DNA from 3 places in the Labrys methylaminiphilus subsp. lupini genome. Region 3 is predicted to be linked to each of the others. Evidence: predicted binding sites of a transcription regulator. Region 3 holds the regulator's gene; each other region holds the start of a gene.
The links. The regulator LexA, encoded in region 3, represses DNA repair genes until DNA is damaged. The targets are predictions, from matches to a motif close to TGTTCNNNNTGTGTTCNG.

Region 1 (4,428 bases), on a different contig from region 3:
TGTCCTCCATCCCACCATGCCTAGGCTGTCGATAGAGGGGCAGTGAGTGAAAAGGATAAAAGTGCGACAATAGCCGGCTTGCGCATCGCATCGCTCCCACCTGGGTGAACGGTTGCTGCCATAGTGTCAGCATCGATGTGAAGTGACTGTGACGGGCCTCGGAGAGGGACAAGCGTGACCCCTTGGGCTAATCGCTTCCCGGAGCGGCGTCTGGCCCACACCAATAGAGCTGTCGCTCCTCACGCGCGGCACGGCTGGCTTTCCATGGCCGGGCCAGATCTTCGCGGACGAGTTGCATGCCGGCGTTGAGTCCCGACGGACTACCGACCCGTAAAGCGGCCAAGGTACGCCCATAGATGTCTCGACGCCCGCTGCGCTCGACATAGATGACCTTGCCCCGGATGAGTTGCACCAGTCTTGCCTTGGCCTTGAGGCCTTGCTCCAGCCCTTCCTTGCAGTCAGGGTGAAACACTTCGGGCGCGTCGATGTCGGGAAACCGGACGCGTTCCGAACAGCCTCGGCCAGGCATTTTGCATGGCAACGCGACAGTATCGCCATCCAAAACGATGATGCGGTCGCCCTCGACGGCCTCATAGGTGGCAGCGCGAGCTGGCGAGAGGAGCGGGAGGAGGGCAAAGGCGACGCACAGAACGGATTTCATTCTTCCTCTTAGCAGCAAGTCTTGGGCGGTTTCGAGATCGATACCTGTCGGCTGCGTGTCTTGTGCAACGCTTTGGCATTGCCGCCGGACCTTCCTCGCCGTTCCGGGCCTTTCATCATCATTCGAAGCTCTGTTGTCGAACCGTTCTCTCCAAACCACGTCCTGTGATTGAAAGAGTCTGTCGCTTGCAGATCTCTGGCTCCGATAGCGAAGATGCGGCTATTTGATCGCCCGGGGTGTGAGCATGCGGCTCAGCACGGCATCCCTCCTGTAGAATTGATGCCAGCAAACCGCCGCGAGATGGAGTCCCACCATCGCATACAGCACCCACGCTCCATGATCGTGCAGCCATTCGCCGGCCGATGCTATCGCTGAATCATGCCCCAACAATCGCGGCCACTGAAACAGGCCGAACCACGGCAAGGAGTAGCCGCCGGCAGCCGAGAACATGTAGCCGGTGACCGGCATGAACACCATGAGACCGTAGAGGGTCCAGTGCGCGGCATGCGCGGCAAGACGCGCTGCAGGATTTTCGCTTTCAGGCGAGGTGTGTACCGGCCAGATCAATCGAAAGATAAGGCGCGGCAGCAGCAGCAAGGCTGCGGTGAATCCCAGCGACTTGTGAATCTCCAATATGAATATTCGAATGGGCGTGCCGGCCTCGAGGAAGGACGCCCAAAGGCCGAATCCGAGTGCGACAAGAATGATGGCCGCCATGGCCCAATGGAAAAAACGCTGCGGGCGTGAATAGCTTTTGATCGATTGCATCCGTTCCTCAGATCGTTCGTCAACGTTCCAGGTCTCGCCTCCCAGCGCCCCGCGTTTAGCGCCCTCTCACGACCGAACTTGGGCAAGCCCATGCAGGGGGACCGCGCCCTACCCTCTGGAAGAACGAGCACTGCGTACTTGCCTCGAGGGAGCGGGTGGAATCTTCCTTGACTCTCTCGCTGGAAAATCAGAACAAATAGTGAACATTATGGTGAAGCTATTTTTGGAGGTTGATAGGGAGCTTGCGATCCGAGGCGGCCATAGCGTCCTTGCGTGGGCAGATCGAACAGATCGAGGGCACGGGGCGACGCGCACGATCGGTTCTCCCGTTCGGGATCGCCGAGGTTGATGCACGGCTTCCAGGCGGAGGGCTGGCACGCGGTGCGCTTCATGAGGTGGCTGGCGGTGGCAACGGTGCGGTCGATGGTGCGGCCGCTGCCCTGTTCGCCGCAGGCATCGCCGCGCGCACAAGCGGCAAGGTTTTGTGGTGCATCACACGGCCGGACCTCTTCGCGCCGGCGCTCGCCCAGGCCGGCCTCGCACCGGACCGGGTGATCTATGTCGAGGCTGGCGACGACAAGACGGTGCTCGCTTGCATGGAGGAGGGCCTTCGCCATGGCGGTCTCGGCGCTGCCGTCGCCGAAGTCGCCCGCTTGTCGATGACCGCCTCGCGCCGGCTTCAGCTTTGTTCGGAAGGAACCGGGGCGATCGGCATCGCGCTTCGGCGTTGGCGGCGGCATGCGGACACTGCCGATTTTGGCCAACCGACCGCCGCGATGACGCGTTGGCGAATTTCGGTTTTGCCGTCGCAAACGCTGCCTGTTCCCGGTGTCGGCCGGCATCGCTGGCTCGTGGAACTGATCCGTGCCCGTGCGGGCGAAAGTGCCGATTTCGAATTGGAGGCATGCGATGTCACGGGTTGTCTCGCTCTTCCTGCCGACCTGGTCCACCGACAGGCTGCGGCGCAAGGCTGGCGAGGCGGCGCCTCCGCCTGAGGCGCCGCTCGTCCTGATCGGCCGGGAAGGAAGCCGGCGCATCGTGGTGGCCGCGGACGCTGCTGCCCAGGCCGCCGGTCTTCACGTCGGCATGCCCGCAGCCAAAGCGCAGGTTCTCGTTCCCGGCCTGATCGTCGGGGATGCCGACCCCGTCGAGGATGCGGCTGCCCTGGACCGCCTGGCGCTGTGGGCATTGCAACGCTTCGCCCCGATCGTCGCTGCCGATCCTCCCGATGGCATCGTCATCGATACGACCGGTGCCCACCATCTCCACGGCGGCGAGCAGGCCATGCTCGATATGCTGATCGATCGGCTCGCCAAATCAGGCGTGAGAGCATGCGCCGCCGTCGCGGATAGCTGGGGTGCGGCTCACGCCCTGGCGCGCTTTGCGGCGAGGCCGAGCATCGTCGCGCCACCGGGGCATGGCGGGCCCGTCTTGATGGCCTTGCCGCTGGAAGCGCTTCGATTGCCGCCAGCGACGTCGACTGACCTGCGCGTGCTGGGTTTCAAGTGCATCGGCGATCTCCTCGCGCAGCCGCGCGCTCCGCTCCTGCTTCGTTTCGGGCCGGAGCTTGCGCGCCGTCTCGACCAGGCGCTGGGAGCGTTGGCCGAGCCGATCGACCCGGTGCGCTCGCCCGATCTGATCGAGGTGCGTCGGGCATTTCCCGAGCCGATCGGCGCTGCCGAGACCATCGCGCGCTATGTCGGCAAACTCGTCGACAAGCTCTGCGCCGCGCTCGAGGAGAAGGGGAGGGGCGCGCGACGTCTCGACCTCCTCTGCCATCGTGTCGATAGCCGCATTGCAGCCATACGGGTCGGCATGGCGCAGCCGGTGCGTGACGCAAAACGCCTGACCCGCCTGTTGTGCGACAAGATCGAGACGATCGATCCGGGCTTCGGGATCGAGGTCATGACGCTCGGTGCGACCATTGCCGAGCCGCTGGAGCGCAAGCAGGTGACCAGCAGCCTGATTGAAGCTGTCACGCCGGATGTTTCCGATCTGGTCGACACGCTCGCCAACCGCGTCGGCGAACGCGCCATCTATCGGGCGGCACCCGTTCCCAGCGACGTGCCGGAGCGCTCGGTGTGCCGGATAGCGGCGATGGCGCCCGACACGGGCGCGACCTGGCCAGGCCACTGGCCGCGGCCCTCGCGTCTGCTGGTTCGTCCCGAACCGATCGACACCGTGGCGCTCCTGCCGGATCATCCGCCGGTCTCCTTCATCTGGCGCGGCGTGCGCCGGCGCGTCAAGCGCGCCGACGGGCCCGAGCGCGTCTTCGGCGAATGGTGGAAGCGCGAGGCAGAACTCGTGGCGGTGCGCGATTATTTCCGGGTCGAGGACGAGGCCGGTGAGCGCTACTGGCTCTATCGCGCCGGCGATGGCGAGGATACCGCCACCGGCTCGCAGCGCTGGTATCTTCACGGGGTGTTCGGATGAGCGCCCGTTATACCGAGCTTCAGGTCACCAGCCATTTCAGCTTCCTGCGCGGTGCGTCGTCCGCGGACGAACTGTTTGCCCGCGCCGCCTGCCTCGGCATCGAGGCGCTGGCCGTCGTCGACCGCAATTCGCTGGCGGGGATCGTTCGAGCCCGCGAGGCGGCCAGGGCGACGGGCGTGTGCTTGATCGTCGGCTGCCGGCTCGATCTTGCCGATGGCCAGTCTTTCCTTGTCTATCCGACCGATCGCCCGGCTTATGCGCGACTATGCCGGCTTCTCTCGCTCGGCAAGAAACGGGCGGGCAAGGCCAAGTGCGACCTTCATTGGGACGATCTGGTCACGTATGGCGACGGCCTTGTCGCCGTGCTCTTGCCGGATGTCGCCGATGCCGAATGTGGCCTGCGCCTGCGCCGCCTGCGTGAGGCCTTTGGTGATCGGGCCTATATAGCGCTCACCTTGCGGCGCCGGCCCAACGACCAACTGCGGCTGCACGATCTTTCAAATCTGGCTGCGCAGATGCGCGTGCCGACCGTGGTCACCAATGACGTGCTCTTCCACGAACCCGGT
Region 2 (4,428 bases), 530 kb from region 3:
CGGCAATGGCGATATGCTCGATCGTGCCGCCATCGTCGCTACCAGGCAGGAATTCTATGCCAATGACGATTTGCGCCTAGCCCTCGACCTCGCCACCATCGAACCGGCCAGGGCGCTCGGCATTGCGGGCTATGGCCTGGCACCGGGCGCACCGGCCGATCTCGTCGTCATCGACACGCCGAGCGTAGAGGAAGCCGTGATCAATCGCCCGCGCCGCAAGCTCGTGCTGCGGGGTGGCGTGGTCGTTGCCGAAAACGGGGTCGTCGCCGAGGTTCTGCCCGCCTGAGCGTTCATCCAGTCGCCATCTTTCCGTCCAGGGAATCGGGCCAGAGTGACGAGAGTCGGCCAGACGGCCATCGCATGGGAACAGGACGATCGCGCCGATGAAACCGGCATTGGATATACCCGCCGACTGGCGCGGCGATCTCAAGGGCTATGGCTGGAAGACCCAGTCGGCGGGAGCCTCCGGCGCAGGCGTCTTTCGCCTCGAAGCGCCGGGCAAGCCGGATCTGTTCGTCAAGACCGAGGAGCTCTCATCCCTCGGCGAATTGCCGGATGAGGGGCCGCGCCTGGAATGGCTGAGCGCACGCGGCATACTCTGTCCAAAGCCCCTGGCGGAGGCCCGGCATGGTGGGCGGCACTGGCTGCTGATGAGTGCCATTCCTGGCGCCGTCCTGTCATCTCGAACCGGTCTCACCCCGGAGCAGGCGGTCGATATCGCCGCCGATGCCCTGCGGCACCTGCACGCCCTCGATATTGCCGATTGTCCGTTCGACCACTGCGCCAACAGCCGCATCGCCCTCGCCGAAGCGCGGGTCAAGGCCGGTCTCGTCGACGAGGAAGACTTCGACGAGGAGCGCACCGGTCAGACCGCGGCCGACGTCTTCGCAGAATTGCAGCTCCAACGCCCCCGGCTGGAAGAGCTCGTCGTCACGCATGGCGATGCGACGCTGGAAAACCTGCTGGCGGACAAGGGCGCCTTCTCCGGTTTCATCGACTGCGCCCGGGCCGGCCTTGCCGACCGTCACCAGGACCTGGCACTGGCGACGCGCAGCATTCGCGATCGTTTTGGCGCGGTTCTGATCGAGCGCTTTTTCGCCCGCTACGGCATTACGCCGGATCCGGACCGCATGGCCTTCTATCTGCTGCTCGACGAGTTCTTCTGAGCCGGCGCAGTGTACGAGGAGGCTGCTGCCTCATTTCCTCGATTGCGGATAGATCGTCTCGCCGCGCTTGAGCATGGCGACGAAGGCCTCGATCTTCTTCCTCCGCCCTGCCTCGGTCTTCACATTGTGCATACGAAAGGCCAGTGCGAAACGGTTCTGTGCGCTGAGCGCACCCAGCATCTTCAGCGCTTCCGGCTCGGCCTCGATCGCAGCCTGGAGGTCGTCGGGGATCTTGAGATCCTTGCCGCTCTCATAGGCCCGGTCCCAGCGGCCATCCGCCTTGGCGGCCTCGACCTGTTTCAGCCCGTGTTCGGTCATGCGGCCTTCGGCGATCAGCCGGGCGACATTGTCGACATTGATCCGGCTCCAGATGCTCTTGCGCCCGCGCGGCGTGTAGCGCTGCAGGAAGCTGCGCTCATCGAGCCCCTTGCGCACCGCGTCGATCCAGCCCCAGCAGAGCACGACGTCGATCGCCTGCTTGGGGGTGATCGAGGCGAGACCCGAGCTCACCTTGTGGATCGTGATCCAGACTTCGCTTTGGCTGTCGTGATGGTCGCGGAGCCAGGCATAGAAGCTCGCGTCATCGACGAATTCACGGACCTTGGCAGGATCGACGGTAACGGGCGGCATCAGGGTTCCTCAAGATGAATCAATTCAGGAGTGGCCTGGATTCGATCAGGGGCCAGCGCTTGATGATCCGATATTCCGTCTTCGACAACCTGCTGTGGATCAGGCAAAAACTCGTGATCCGAAGATGGATCGGCTCGATCTGTTGCTCCACGATTGGTCGTTCACCATAAGACAGGGTGAGATGAGGCGTAAAATCGGGAAAGGCGCGCATGCCAAACTTCGTCATGGCCGCGCCCAGTGTTTCATGGAGTTTCGATAGTCCCGCCCCCCTGCCAAGCAGGACGAGCGGAAAACGGATTGCCCTGCCCGGCTTCGGGATCGCACCAAAACTCTTGATTGCATAAAGCGTGATATCGAAAGCAGGTAGACCGACGAGATCGCCCGCCAATTCCGCTGCATAGATACGTGGTGATCTCAGGCGCTTGAAGTCGCCGACATGGTGAAGCGAGACATGGAAACGGTCCGTCCGCAACATGTTACCGCGAACAGGGGTCGCTTCGAGAAAGCTGCGCCTGAATCGTTCGATCGCACCGGCATCTTCCGCATCGGGAAACACGGCAAAGAATATTCTCTCGTCACGTTCCGGCCCGCGGGGGAGTTGGCCATAGAAGTCGAACGCCAATTGCATGGTGACCTCGCGTTCTCACTTGGCACCGCAAGCCTAGAACAAAAAGAGAACCGAAGTCAATGACGTCCCGTTCACTCGGTATTGTTCTCGTCGTCGGGATAGCGGCCGATCACCGCAGCGCAGCAATCGGCCAGCTTCCTCACCTGGGCGGCATCCCCTCGAATTTCGGCAGAGCCGGATCGAGATAGTCCCACGCATAACCGACGCCGGTATAGGTCACCACCTGCGGCTTGTATCGGCTCGGTTCATCGAGGCTCGCGGCACGCACCGCGAAAAATTGCGGCATGGCCGAGAAGGTCAGATAGACCGGCGATCCGCAGATGGGGCAGAAATAGCGGGTCTTCCTGTCGCCACTGTCGGCCACCATGTCCCAGGGCCGCCCCTCCCCGGTAAGCGTCACGCCTTCCCGCGGGAAGGTCAGGTGGGACTGATGGCCCGTGCCGCTCTCGCGCTGGCAGTCGCGGCACTGGCAATCATTGCTGAACACCGGTTCGGCCGTGATCTCGTAGCGGACAGCCCCGCAGGCGCATCCGCCGGTATAGGCCTTGCTCATCTCGTCCTCCTCGCCTCAATCCTTGCTGCCGGCCACGACGGTGCCGAGATTGCGCAGCACCTTCTTCCAGCCATCGCTCATATTCTTGTAGGCCGTATCGTTTTTCGGCGTGACGAAGCCGGCATGGACGAGGCGCACCCGCGTACCGCCTTCTGCCTCGCTCAGCGTCCAGGTCACCACCGTGTCGAGGCGGGAGCCATAGCCGGGATTGCTGTCATGCCCGCCCCTCCAGGCATAGGCGAGCCGCTCATTCGGTTGCACGTCGAGCACCTGACAGTGGATGACGCCGTCCCATTCGCCGGCCGGCGCGGTGGTGAAGGTGAAACGCTGCCCTTCAATCGCTGCGAAATCGGCCGGCGCCATCATCCAGCGCGCGATCAGATCGCCCGAGGTCAACGCTTTCCAGATGGTTTCGGGTGCATGCGGGAAGACCTCGTCGACGACGATCTCCTGCGTGTGCGGCTTCAAGGCCAGATCATTCATGGATCGATCTCCTTCAAGAGAGTTCTGAGATTGGCGAAGCGCTGGCGCCAGAACAGGCTGTAATGGCTCATCCAATCAGCCAGCGGTTCGAGGCCGCCGGGTTCGGCGCGATAGTAGACTTTGCGCCCTTCCGGCCGTTCGGCGACGAGGCCGGCCAGTTTCAGCGCCTTGAGGTGCTGGGAAATCGCACCCTGGGTCACGCCGCTGCCCTGCGTCAGCTCGGCTACCGTGATCTCGCCGGATCCGGCGATGCGCTCGAACACGGCCCGCCTGGTGGGGTCTGCAAGGGCGCGCATGACGGCATCGATGGCAACTGTCTCAGTCATGAGAATCAATTAGCAACTACTAATCAATTAGTCAATGCTAATGATTTAGATGTCTGAGAAGCCAACATGCCAGCGTCGCGGAAAGCGGGCTGGCCTCCTTAAGGGCTCAACGCGTCGGAGCAGGTGATATCGACGAGGAAGGCGATTGCCCGTCCCGGCCGGTGAGCCCGGGACGGAGCCATGTCAGCGTGCTTGTGCCAGAGCTACGGCATCGGGCCCCGCGGGGAAGCGGAGCTGGCCGGAAGCGTCATGGACGGCAGCCCACACAGCCTGGGCGACATCGCTTTCTCGCGTGGTCATTGCCGGCCTCACGAAGGCGTCAAGAATCGGCCGCGCAAACTCAGCATAGTCTCCCGGGAGCAGCTCCTCGACCGGCACGATGGCATTGGCGCCGAACCGGGTGGTTGGCGCATAACCCGGCTCGACGAGCTTCACCTGCACTCCGAAGTAACCAAGCTCATGAGCGAGCGAACCGGAGAACCCCTCGACCGCCTGCTTGGATGCGGTGTAGGCGGCAGCGAGTGGGAACTCCCCAAGCGTTACGCTCGACGTCACGTTGACGATCGTGCCGGTACGACGTGTCCGCATTTGTGGGATTATCGCGCGGCACATGGCCATGACGCCAATCGTATTGGTCTCGAT
Region 3 (4,428 bases):
CCCTGATCGCTGCGGCCAAGGACTGGTCGCTCGACGTTCTATGCGAGATTCACAATCACGACGAACTCGAGCGCTCTCTCATGCTCGACGTCGGCATGATCGGCATCAACAATCGCGATCTCAACGACTTCGTCACCCGCCTGGAAACCACGGAGACTCTGGCGCCGCTAGTGCCGAGCGACCGCCTGCTCGTCGGTGAGAGTGGCATCTTCTCGCCCGATGACGTCGGCCGCCTGCAGCGGGTCGGGGTCAACACCTTCCTGGTCGGCGAAAGCCTGATGCGCCAGGCCGACGTCACTGCCGCCACCCGCGCCTTACTGGCCCTGGACGGCGCGGCATGAGCCAGCAGCGCACGAAACGCGGCCTTACCCATCTCGACGCCTCCGGCGAGGCGAATATGGTCGACGTCTCGCAAAAGGCCGTGACCAGCCGCACCGCGATCGCTGAAGGACGCGTGGTGATGCAGCGTGAAACGCTCGACCTCGTGTTGTCCGGCGATGCCAAGAAAGGCGATGTCCGCGCCACGGCCCGCATCGCCGGCATCATGGCAGCCAAGAAGACGCATGAGCTGATTCCACTTTGCCATCCGCTGCTTCTCAGCAAGGTTGCCGTCGAAATCGAGCCCGACACCGCTCTGCCGGGTCTGACCGTGCGGGCGACGGCCAAGGTTGCCGGCCAGACCGGCGTGGAGATGGAAGCACTTACCGCAGTCTCCGTGGCCTGCCTGACCATTTATGACATGGTCAAGGCCGTCGATCGGGGCATGCGCATCGAGGCGATCAGGCTTGTGGAGAAATCCGGCGGCAAATCCGGCGATTGGCATGCGGAGGAAAATCGATGAGCCTGCTTCCCGTCGCGGACGCGCTGGCCAAGGTGGTTGCCGGCGTAGCCCCGCTTCCAACCGAAACAATATCGCTGCATGCCACGCGCGGACGTGTTCTCGCTTCGGCCATCACGGCGCTGAGGACCCAGCCCGGCTTCAACGCCTCGGCCATGGACGGCTATGCGGTGCGAGCGGCAGATGCCAAGGAAGGTGCTAGCCTCGAATTGATCGGAGAATCGGCGGCGGGGCACGGCTATGCCGGACGAGTTGGCGAAAACCAGGCCGTTCGCATCTTCACGGGTGCGCCCGTGCCGGATGGCGCCGACACAGTGGTGATCCAGGAGCACACGAGCCGCGAGGGCAATCGCGTCATCGTGGAGGCGGCGGCCAGGCTCGGCCAGCATATCCGGGCCCGTGGCCTGGACTTTGCCGAAGGACGGGAGGCTTTGACATCAGGCACCGTCATCGGTCCCCGCGACATAGCGCTTGCCGCGGCCATGAATCATCCTGCCCTGCCTGTCCGCCGCCGCCCCAAAGTCGCTATTCTCGCGACCGGCGATGAATTGGTACTGCCCGGTCAAGCCATCGGCGAGAATCAGATCGTCGCCTCCAACAATTTCGCCATTCGGGCACTGGTCGAGGCCGAGGGGGGCGAAGTACTCGACCTCGGCATCGCCAGCGACGACTTCCCGGCTCTGGAGGCTGCCGTTCGGCGGGCTCGTACCGAGAAGGCGGATGTGCTCGTCACCATCGGCGGTGCTTCGGTCGGCGATCACGATCTGATCCAGACCGCGCTCACCCGCGAAGGCATGCAGCTCGGCTTCTGGAAGATCGCCATGCGCCCGGGCAAGCCCCTGCTGCACGGGCGGCTTGGCTCAATGCATATCCTCGGCCTGCCCGGCAATCCGGTATCCTCGGTGGTCTGCGGCGTCCTCTTCCTGGTACCCCTGTTGCGTACGTTGCTGGGGCGGGCCGATGCGGGTCTGTCCCGCCGCAAGGCCGTCTTCGCCAACGCCTGGCCAGCCAACGACGTTCGTGAAGACTATATCCGTGCCCGCTTCGTGCTTGACGATACGTCAGACATCCTCAAGGTAGAGCCGCTGGCGCTGCAGGATTCGTCGCTGGTGAGTGTGATGCAGCATGCCGACTGTCTGGTCGTCCGGCCGCCCTTTGCGCCGGAAGCAAAACCGGGCGATATCTGCGAGATCATCGATCTTCGTGCGGCCGGCTATTGACGCTACCCTTAACCTGAACTTCACAGTTGCAGAACACAGTAGGAACATGTAGCACTGTTCTTGTTTTGTTTACACCTTCACCGTGATTCGCGGCCGCCACGACGGGAAAGCCATGCTGACCAAGAAACAACACGAATTGCTTCGGTTCATTCATGAGCGCCTGAAGGAACAGGGCGTGCCCCCCTCCTTCGATGAAATGAAGGAGGCGCTGGACCTGCGCTCCAAGTCCGGCATCCACCGCCTGATCATGGCTCTGGAGGAGCGCGGCTTCATCCGGCGCCTGCCAAACCGGGCACGCGCGCTCGAAGTGGTACGCCTGCCCGAATCCGCCGTGCCAGGCGGCCTGTCGCTGGCCTCTTCGCAGCGGGGCTTCCGCCCCAACGTGATCGAGGGCAATCTCGGCAAGGTCCGCCCCGTCAGGCCGGAAATGGACGAGGATGTCGGCCGGCCGGTTCTGGTCCCGGTGATGGGACGCATCGCCGCCGGTACGCCGGTCTCCGCCATCCAGACCAAGAGCCATACCATCAGCGTTACGCCGGAAATGCTGTCCTCAGGTGATCATTTCGCCCTGGAAGTGCGCGGTGATTCAATGATCGAAGCTGGTATCTTCGACAATGACACCGTGCTGATCCGCCGCCAGGACCATGCCGATACCGGCGATATCGTGGTAGCCCTGATCGACGATGAGGAAGCCACGCTGAAGCGCTTGCGCAAGCGCGGCGCCTCCATTGCACTGGAGGCGGCCAATCCGGCTTACGAAACCCGTATTTTTGGCCCGGACAGGGTACAGATCCAGGGTAAATTGGTGGGCCTGTTCCGCCGATATTGAGAGCATGCGAATTTGGTTCGCTTGCAATGACTGGCCTTCATACAGTCAGCGGCCACGCTTTGGAACGCCGTGACGTCGAGCGGTTGCTCAAGGCGCGCGCGCCGTATTGCCTTGTCGATTGTGAACTGGAGGAATGCGATCTTTCGCGTCTCGACCTGTCCCACTGGTCGTTCGAGCGTTGCATTCTCAAAAATGCCAAGCTGGTCGGCGCCAAGCTCGCGAATACACTATGGCGCAATTGCAAGGCGGGCGGTGCCGATTTCCGTGGTACCGACCTCGAAGATGCTGCATTCCGTACGGGTGACTACAGCAATGCCAGCTTTCGACGCGCCAAAGCGGCCTCGGCGGTTTTTACCGGCTGCAAACTGACAGGCGCGGATCTCTCGGAAATCGCCGCATTCGGGCTCGTTTTCGAGGAGGTCTTGCTTATGTCGGCGAAACTGCCGGCCTTTTCCTTTCGCAAGTCCACGCTACGCCGCCTCGACTTCACCCAGGCCGATCTGCGCCAATGCGATTTCCGCGATGTCATCTTCGAAGAGTGCAGCCTGCGCGATGCCAATCTGGTCGATGCCCGTTTCGAAGGAGCGGATCTACGCAGTGCCGATCTCGGCGGCTTGAAGCTTGGTGACGCCCGTTATTTCAAGGGCGCCACGATCTCGAAAAACCAGGCCGGCCAATTGCTGGCCGAGCTGGGCTTGCGGATCACCTGAAGAAGGTCTGGAGTTCGCAGGCAAATCCGCTTGATGGTCGGGTAGCCCCGGGTGTCTTCGAACTACCATCTGTCCGAAGACCCGGCCTGGCTGACAGCGCCGATCAGTCGACCGCGATCATGACGTCGGAGGCCTTGATCACGGCATAGGCGTTCTGGCCGGGCTTGAGCTGGAGATCATCGACGGCCTCGTTGGTGATCGAAGCGGTGATGATGGTTCCGTTGACCTCGAGCTGGATATGGGAGGTAGTCTGCCCCTTCGTCACGCTCTTGATCGTGCCCTTGATCTGGTTGCGGGCGCTGATTTTCATGGTCCGTCCTTTCTTGTGAGAATCTCGCGTCAGTTATCGGTTTCGGCGGTGACGCTGTCCATAGGCGTATCCGTCGCTGGGGCCTGCACTGCCGCCTGGGGCAGAAGTTTCGGCGGCACAATCACCCGGCCCGGTGCCCACGGACGGGACGCTTGGGGATGGCGGGCCATGACGAGACGCCAGCGCGGGCTGATATCGCCGCTCGCCGACGGCTCTACATAAAGTGCTATCGAGCCGACCGCGCGAATCAACTCCCGGTCCATCACAACTCCAGCGGCGGCACAGCGAGCACCGATCGGAACCGGTCCCGCCAGGACGCTGACGCGTCCACAGTCCTCCTCGGCGGCGTTACTGGTCTTGTCGAGCATGAAGATCCCGCCTCCCTCGATGGGCGCGGAACACCCTTCTCTGTCACATAGGCGCTGTGCCGCGAGGGTTGGATCCTCCGGCTTGCGCCGATCGCCCATGGCCAGCAGCCATTGCTGAACCGTAAAAGCATCGGATCGCTGCGCCAGCACGGT

Region 1: ACN6KF_RS27865 (ImuA family protein) is a predicted target of LexA. The motif match lies at 1,618-1,635, and genes of this name have one in related genera.
Region 2: ACN6KF_RS09245 (2'-5' RNA ligase family protein) is a predicted target of LexA. The motif match lies at 2,459-2,476, and genes of this name have one in related genera.

What each region holds. Positions count from the first base shown of each region.
Region 1 covers NZ_JBMDIH010000002.1:472,844-477,271, forward strand. Annotated here, with positions in the region: partial or broken gene ACN6KF_RS27850 (S1/P1 nuclease) at 1-5, opposite strand, end outside; gene ACN6KF_RS27855 (thermonuclease family protein) at 188-661, opposite strand; gene ACN6KF_RS27860 (cytochrome b) at 881-1,429, opposite strand; gene ACN6KF_RS27865 (ImuA family protein) at 1,663-2,424, shown strand; gene ACN6KF_RS27870 (DUF6504 family protein) at 2,339-3,862, shown strand; gene dnaE (DNA polymerase III subunit alpha) at 3,859-4,428, shown strand, end outside.
Region 2 covers NZ_JBMDIH010000001.1:1,947,739-1,952,166, forward strand. Annotated here, with positions in the region: gene ACN6KF_RS09230 (amidohydrolase family protein) at 1-286, shown strand, start outside; gene ACN6KF_RS09235 (APH(3') family aminoglycoside O-phosphotransferase) at 384-1,166, shown strand; gene ACN6KF_RS09240 (YdeI/OmpD-associated family protein) at 1,197-1,796, opposite strand; gene ACN6KF_RS09245 (2'-5' RNA ligase family protein) at 1,816-2,424, opposite strand; gene ACN6KF_RS09250 (GFA family protein) at 2,564-2,977, opposite strand; gene ACN6KF_RS09255 (SRPBCC family protein) at 2,993-3,460, opposite strand; gene ACN6KF_RS09260 (ArsR/SmtB family transcription factor) at 3,457-3,786, opposite strand; gene ACN6KF_RS09265 (SDR family oxidoreductase) at 3,970-4,428, opposite strand, start outside.
Region 3 covers NZ_JBMDIH010000001.1:1,418,479-1,422,906, reverse strand. Annotated here, with positions in the region: gene trpC (indole-3-glycerol phosphate synthase TrpC) at 1-341, shown strand, start outside; gene moaC (cyclic pyranopterin monophosphate synthase MoaC) at 338-841, shown strand; gene ACN6KF_RS06550 (molybdopterin molybdotransferase MoeA) at 838-2,058, shown strand; gene lexA (transcriptional repressor LexA) at 2,171-2,887, shown strand; gene ACN6KF_RS06540 (pentapeptide repeat-containing protein) at 2,914-3,597, shown strand; gene ACN6KF_RS06535 (TOBE domain-containing protein) at 3,701-3,907, opposite strand; gene ACN6KF_RS06530 (ComEC/Rec2 family competence protein) at 3,937-4,428, opposite strand, start outside.